Pokkaliibacter sp. MBI-7: one gene and its partner. The protein of the gene in region 1 binds, or shares a complex with, the protein of each later gene. Links are inferred from orthologs where the notes say so. Each region holds a gene or a part of one and is shown on either strand. Other genes may lie near its edges.

Region 1 (3,305 bases):
CAAGCATACCGCAGCGACTGAATGTCGTTGGCAACATAGATACTTCAGTCGTTCCGGCCAACTGCCGAACGGCCTGATGACAGAATTCACCCCAATGTGTGGATATGAGCATGTCAGATACCGGATTGAAACACAGCATCACTGAAGCAATGAAAGCAGCGATGCGTGCACGTGACCAGAAACGCCTGGGCACCATCCGTCTGATGCTGGCTGACATTAAACGCATTGAAGTTGACGAACGAATCGAACTTGATGACGCCCGCATTCTTGCCGTGCTGGACAAAATGCAGAAGCAGCGTCGCGATTCCATTGAGCAATTTGCTCAAGCCGGTCGCCAGGACCTAGTCGACATTGAGACCGCCGAAATGGAGGTGATCCAAACTTTTCTTCCAGCACCTTTCACCGACGAAGAACTGGAAATACTTATCGAGCAAGCTATTACCGAGTCCGGCGCTGCATCCGCCAAAGACATGGGCAAAGTGATGGGCCTGCTGAAACAGCGTGCCCAGGGCCGTGCCGATATGACAGCTATCAATAAAAAGGTGAAAGCACGCTTGGGCTAAAAGGTCCCGGAGCGTATACCACAGCGCCACAATGAATCTTATCAGTTGATAATTTTTTACTTATCAACCGCTATCTGCAGCCAGCAATATTGTATGTAACGCTGGCTGCTGCTAGTTTCTTTGATGCTTAGCCATCTGAGATTAAGCCTTTTATAGCCTGGCAAGTACATTTGCAAAGCTGACCTGAGGCTCAGTTGTCTCGCCCACTACCGAGCAGTACCGCCTACTACCATGGCAGGAAAAATCCCTCAACGTTTTATCGATGACTTGTTATCGCGCACCGATATTGTCGATGTCATTGACGAGCGTGTGCCGCTGAAAAAGACAGGCAAGAATTACTCAGCCTGCTGCCCATTCCATCAGGAAAAGTCTCCATCATTTTCTGTCAGCCCTGACAAACAGTTCTACTACTGCTTTGGCTGCGGTGCTTCTGGCAATGTGCTTGGTTTTATCATGGAATATGACCGCGTCGAGTTTCGTGGCGCAGTCGAGACATTGGCGCAGCGGGCGGGGCTTGACATTCCAACGGAAGCCCAAGAGAACGACAGCAAGGAAGACAAGCTGGCCCCCATTCTGGCCATACTGGACGAGGTCGCCGAGTGGTATAGCCTGCAGCTGAAAGAGCACCTGCAACGCGATAAAGCGATCAGTTATCTGCGTAAACGCGGCCTCACCGGGCAAACAGCCAAAGCATTTGGTATCGGCTTTGCTCCCCCTGGCTGGGATAACGTACTGTCACGTTTTGGCACCACAGCAGCCCGACGTCAGGCACTGATTGACGCGGGACTACTGATCGACAAACCCGAGGAAGGCAGGTGTTATGACCGTTTCCGCGACCGCATCATGTTCCCCATACGCAATAGCAAGGGCAAGATCATCGGCTTTGGCGGTCGGGTATTGACCAATGAAAAACCTAAATACCTGAACTCACCGGAGACTCCCGTTTTCCATAAGAATCAGGAACTTTATGGCCTCTACGAAGCACGCAAGTACTGCAAACGGCTGGAGCGCTTCGTTATTGTCGAAGGCTACATGGATGTAGTGATGCTAGGTCAACATGGTTTGCACGAGGCCGTTGCAACACTGGGTACCGCTACCAGCGATACTCATCTGCGCACTCTCTTCCGCCGCGTGGAAGAAGTCGTTTTCTGCTTCGATGGTGATGAGGCGGGGCGCAAGGCTGCCGAGCGCGCGCTCATGACCGTACTGCCACTCATGGAAGATGGCCGGCAAGCCCGCTTCCTTTTTCTTCCTGATGGTGAAGATCCAGACAGCCTGATCCAACAGGAAGGTCTTGAGGCATTCCAACGCCGTCTGAATCGGGCACAAAGCTTCTCTGATTTCCTTTTTGACCACCTCCAGGGTGGAGAAGTACCAGACACTGCTGAAGCCAAAGCAATGCTGAGCAAGCGTGCACTACCACTGATTGCCCAGATTAAAGAAGGCATCCTCAAGCAGCTGCTGATGGACAATCTGGCCCATATTACCGGCATGGACAGCCAACGCTTGCAGCATTGGCTGGAGCACGACCAGCCTGCTCCCGTCAAAGATATCAACGCTTATCAGGAGCCTGCCTGGGACGAGACCCATCCAGCGGAATACGCTGACTATGCGCAAACAGGCATACCTGCAGCAGATGACAATGAGTTTGGCTATCCACCCTATTACACCGAAGATGAGGAGACCTTCTCCTCTCCAATGCCATTTACTGGCAAAAAGGAATGGAAGAAAAAAGGCAGCAAAAAGCAACAAGGGGAATGGAAAAAATCAGCTGCGAAACACGAGAAAGAGGAACCCATCGGCAAGGTCGTGCGCATGACCCCTTGCCGAGCAGCGGTGCTGACTCTCATTCGCAGTCCAGAAGCCCTGGCCGATCTTGATATCGACCTCAACTATCTGCACTCCTTTGCAGATAGCGAAATTCACTTCCTGCTGGAACTGATCACCTATTTGCGACATCAACCAGAAGCAGGATTTGCCGATCTTGCAGCACATTTTGACTTTGCCAATAACCCAAGTTGCCGATTCCTCAATCAGCTGTCAGAAATCAGCTATCAGGCTGATGCCGATGACGGACAACGCTACTTGCGCAGCAATCTCATAAGATTACAAATTGATGCAATTCAGCAGCAATATGAGTCATTGCAGGAAAAACTTCTCAAGCAGATCCGCTTTACTGAAGAAGAGAAACAACAGTACCGGGATTTGCAGCCAAAACGGTTGGAGCTGCAACAACTTCTCAAGGGCCAATAATCAAATAACCCTTGAAAAAACGGCGACTTGGCACAATTAAGCTACAATACTTGCCTGGCCCCACTATGGAGTCAGCAAAAGTTCACCTCTTGTGATACAGGCTGGAACTGGGAGCCGCACCCTTCTGGCACAAAAAACCGTCTATAGGTTATAATATGCGGCTTTGTTCCTCACTCGCGTCACGTTCTATAGGGTATCTATGGCCGGAAGTTCACAACAGTCCCGTCTGAAAGAGCTCATTGCCAAAGGCAAGGAGCAGGGCTACCTCACATACGCTGAAGTCAATGACCACCTACCGGAGGATATTTCTGATCCGGATCAGGTGGAAGATATCATCCGAATGATTAATGACATGGGTATTGCGGTGGTAGAAGAAGCCCCCGATGCCGATTCATTGATGATGAGCGATAACGAAGCTGACGACGCTGCTGCTGAAGAAGCAGTCGCTGTACTCGCAGCAGTTGAAGGGGAAGTGGGACGCACCACTGA
Region 2 (3,296 bases), 2.4 Mb from region 1 along the record:
TTGTTTCCCTGGAAGTTATCCCAGTGCAAGGCATAACCACCGCCCTCCGGATAACGGGCGTAGTGAAACTCCATGGCGTTCAATCCCAGAAACAGCGAGCGATTGAACTCTGCCATCCAGCCCTCTGCAACCTGCAGGAACTGCTGCTGACAGATGGCCTTACCTTCCAGCCAGGCAATCTCATCAGCACGAATTGACTCAACTCGTTGCCGTGCCTGACCCACTTTGGCCTCTTCCAGTGCATTGGCCTGATAATGGCAGCTGATATCCTGGTATAAAGCCTGCAATAGAGTCTGCTCCAGCAGGGGATTGCGTTCATCGGGCAGCACCACGTAACCACAGCTGGCCAATTGATCGAGCATGGACTCCGGGAGTCCGGTAGTAGCAGTCTTCACTCCAGTGCAGTGCCCCAGTAATAAACAGGGCGACTATTTTGCTCAGGAAGCGAATCCACCAGAAACAAAATCAAATGCTCGATATAAGCAAGAAAATCGATTGATCAGTAAAGGCCAACAACAGATATATCTAGACGTAAGAGGCAGGACAATATGGCAAGGATAAGACTGGCGTTACCGGCACAGAGTCTGTTTCAACTGACGCTGCCGATCCGCATTCAGGATATCAACTACGGCGGTCACCTGAGCAACAGCGCCATTCTCGGTCTGGCACATGAGGCACGCATAGCCTTTCTCGCCCAGTATGGCTGGCAGGAGCTAAACATTGAGGGCTGTGGCATCATCATGGCCGACGCCGCCATTCAGTTTCGCGCCGAAGCCTTTCATGGCGAGGTGCTGAATATCAGCGTAGGGCTGATGGATGCTTTTGAATATGGTTGCGACATGTTCTATCGCATGGTCCGCGAGAGTGATGGTAAGGAAATCGCGCTGGTCAAAACCGCGTTGGTATTCTTTGATTACAGTAGCCGTAGCAAGGTGGCTATGCCAGCGGCATTCGCCAGCCTGATTCCCGACTGACGAACCGCTGCCGCACGGCACTCTCTGGCAAGCGTGCTAGTACTCATCCTTGTAGGAGTCATAGATCTCTCGGGCCAGATCCTCAAAGCGGGTGTATTTACCGATAAAGGCCAACCGACAGGTGCCGATGGGGCCGTTACGCTGCTTACCGATAATGATCTCAGCCACCCCTTTGTCGGGAGAATCTTCGTTATAGACCTCATCACGGTAGATAAACATGATGACGTCGGCATCCTGCTCGATGGAGCCTGACTCCCTGAGATCGGAGTTGATAGGACGTTTATTGGGACGGTTTTCCAGACTACGGTTGAGCTGAGAGAGCGCAATCACCGGGCAATGCAGCTCTTTCGCCAGCGCCTTCAGCGAGCGCGAGATCTCTGCCACTTCCTGAGTACGGCTCTCAACGTTGCCACCCAGCCGCATCAGCTGCAGGTAGTCGACCATGATCAGCCCCATGGAGCCATGCTCACGATGAATTCGCCGGGCACGGGCACGCATCTCACTGGGTGTCAGGCCTGGCTGATCGTCGATATACAGCGGCTTGTTACGCAGCATATGCACTGCCCCCGTCAGTCGGGTCCACTCCTCGGGATCCATCTGTCCGGTACGCACATTCCCCAGCGGGATTTTGCCAAGGGACGCCAGCATACGCATCATCAGCTGTTCGGCAGGCATCTCCAGACTGAATACGAGCACCGGTTTGTTACCCTGCACGACGACGTTCTGCACAACGTTCATGGCAAAGGTAGTCTTCCCCATGGAAGGACGCGCAGCGACGATAATCATGTCCGATGGCTGCATGCCCGAGGTCATCCGGTCCAGATCCGAGAAGCCGGTACTTGCACCGGTCATCTCGCCACCCTGCTGATTGAGCAGATCAATACGCTCGATCGTCTGCGCCAGAATAGGGTTTACGCCCACTGGCCCCGCAGCCTGGGTTCGGCTTTCTGCAATCTTGAATACTTTGGCTTCCGCCTCATTGAGCACTTCCGGACCGGTCCGCCCTTCCGGATGATACGCCAGATCCATGATTTCACCACTGATACCAATAAGCTGGCGCAGCAGTGAGCGGTCACGCACGATTTCGGCATACGCGCGAATATTGGCAGTACTCGGCGTGTTCTGTACCAGCTCTCCGAGGTAAACCAGACCACCGGCATGCTCAAGCTCTGCGCGGGACTCCAGTTCCTCCGACAGCGTAATGATATCCAGTGGCATCTGCTGACTGATCAGCTGCGCCATGGCCCGGAAGATCAGGCGATGATTGCGACGATAGAAATCGTCTTCGGTCAGCTGCTCAGCGACGGTATCCCAGGCCTGGTTATCCAGCAGGACACCACCCAGTACCGACTGTTCAGCTTCAATTGAATGAGGAGGGAGCTTTAAGGCTTCTGTTTCCTGGTCGGGAAGCGTATCCATCAACATCAGTCTCAATAGACAAACCGGGCTATTACCCTATACCAGAGCAGCTCGCCTGGGAATCTCACCATAACTCGGTGGACTCTGATAGGGCATAAACACAAACACCCGCCGAAGCGGGTGTTTGCAGTCATCTTGACGACGACCGATAAAGCGTCAGCTTATTCAGCTACCACGATGATGGTAACTTTGGCAGACACTTCAGGGTGCAGCTGGATAGCTACTTCGAATTCGCCAGTGTGACGCAGAGCGCCATTGGGCAGACGAACTTCTGACTTGTCTACAGCGATACCGGCAGCAGTGATGGCATCAGCCAGATCACGAGTACCGATAGAGCCGAACAGTTTGCCTTCGTCACCGGCTTTGGCAACGATAGACAGTTCGATTTCAGCCAGTTGAGTAGCGCGAGACTGGGCAGTAGCCAGCTTATCAGCAGCTGCTTTTTCCAGCTCGGCACGGCGAGCTTCAAAAGCTTCAACGTTAGCAGAAGTAGCCATAACTGCCTTGCCATAAGGCATCAGGAAGTTACGACCGTAACCAGCTTTAACTTTAACTCTGTCGCCCAAGCCACCCAGCTTGCCGACTTTCTCGAGCAGAATAACTTCCATCTCGTAAACCTCTGTTTGCACAACCCGGGTCAGACCATCGGGTTAAGTCTTCTGCGGATATTGATCAACGAGTCGATCACACCCAGCAGCATCAATAAAGGATACACATACGGTCCAAGCAGGAACAGTGCCACATAAAGTGCACCCAGCCATGCTTTACCCAGTGCCTTGATACCTATTACCCCGTGAACCAAGGCTAACCCTGCAACGACCAGCGGCAGAGACAACACCGGCAGCCAACGCAGCCACTCGGGGCCTGCTCCCGCTCCCAGCATCAGAACAAAGCCTAACGCCA

The links.
Region 2: the proteins of dnaG (region 1) and dnaB are in contact, whole or in part, in a crystal structure (PDB 2R6A), measured with the Geobacillus stearothermophilus proteins. The link is inferred for Pokkaliibacter sp. MBI-7 from one-to-one orthologs. Residues at the interface, in WP_049624496.1 of Geobacillus stearothermophilus: Lys456, Leu457, Leu458, Pro459, Ala460, Asn463, Ala464, Leu467, Leu535, Leu536, Ile537, Ala538, Gln544, Glu545, Asp548, Tyr549, His552; in WP_033016901.1 of Geobacillus stearothermophilus: Ser13, Glu15, Ala16, Gln18, Glu91, Leu92, Asp94, Ala95, Val96, Pro97, Thr98, Ala99, Ala100, Asn101, Tyr104, Tyr105, Ile108.

The regions. Positions count from the first base shown.
Region 1 is NZ_JARVTG010000001.1:3,861,158-3,864,462, reverse strand. Bases 325-3,305 are described here. They hold dnaG (DNA primase), read left to right. Parts: upstream 325-794; coding sequence 795-2,816; downstream 2,817-3,305. Other genes in these bases: rpoD (RNA polymerase sigma factor RpoD), read left to right, coding at 3,016-3,305; QCD60_RS17045 (GatB/YqeY domain-containing protein), read left to right, coding at 325-563. Outside these bases: more of QCD60_RS17045, read left to right, coding at 111-324. UniProt on the Escherichia coli protein: RNA polymerase that catalyzes the synthesis of short RNA molecules used as primers for DNA polymerase during DNA replication.
Region 2 is NZ_JARVTG010000001.1:1,417,730-1,421,025, forward strand. What follows is about bases 206-3,177. They hold dnaB (replicative DNA helicase), read right to left. Parts: upstream 2,400-3,177; coding sequence 1,011-2,399; downstream 206-1,010. Other genes in these bases: QCD60_RS06450 (2OG-Fe(II) oxygenase), read right to left, coding at 206-362; QCD60_RS06455 (thioesterase family protein), read left to right, coding at 549-974; rplI (50S ribosomal protein L9), read right to left, coding at 2,555-3,001; QCD60_RS06470 (hypothetical protein), read right to left, coding at 3,031-3,177. In the rest of the region: more of QCD60_RS06450, read right to left, coding at 1-205; more of QCD60_RS06470, read right to left, coding at 3,178-3,296. UniProt on the Escherichia coli protein: The main replicative DNA helicase, it participates in initiation and elongation during chromosome replication. Travels ahead of the DNA replisome, separating dsDNA into templates for DNA synthesis.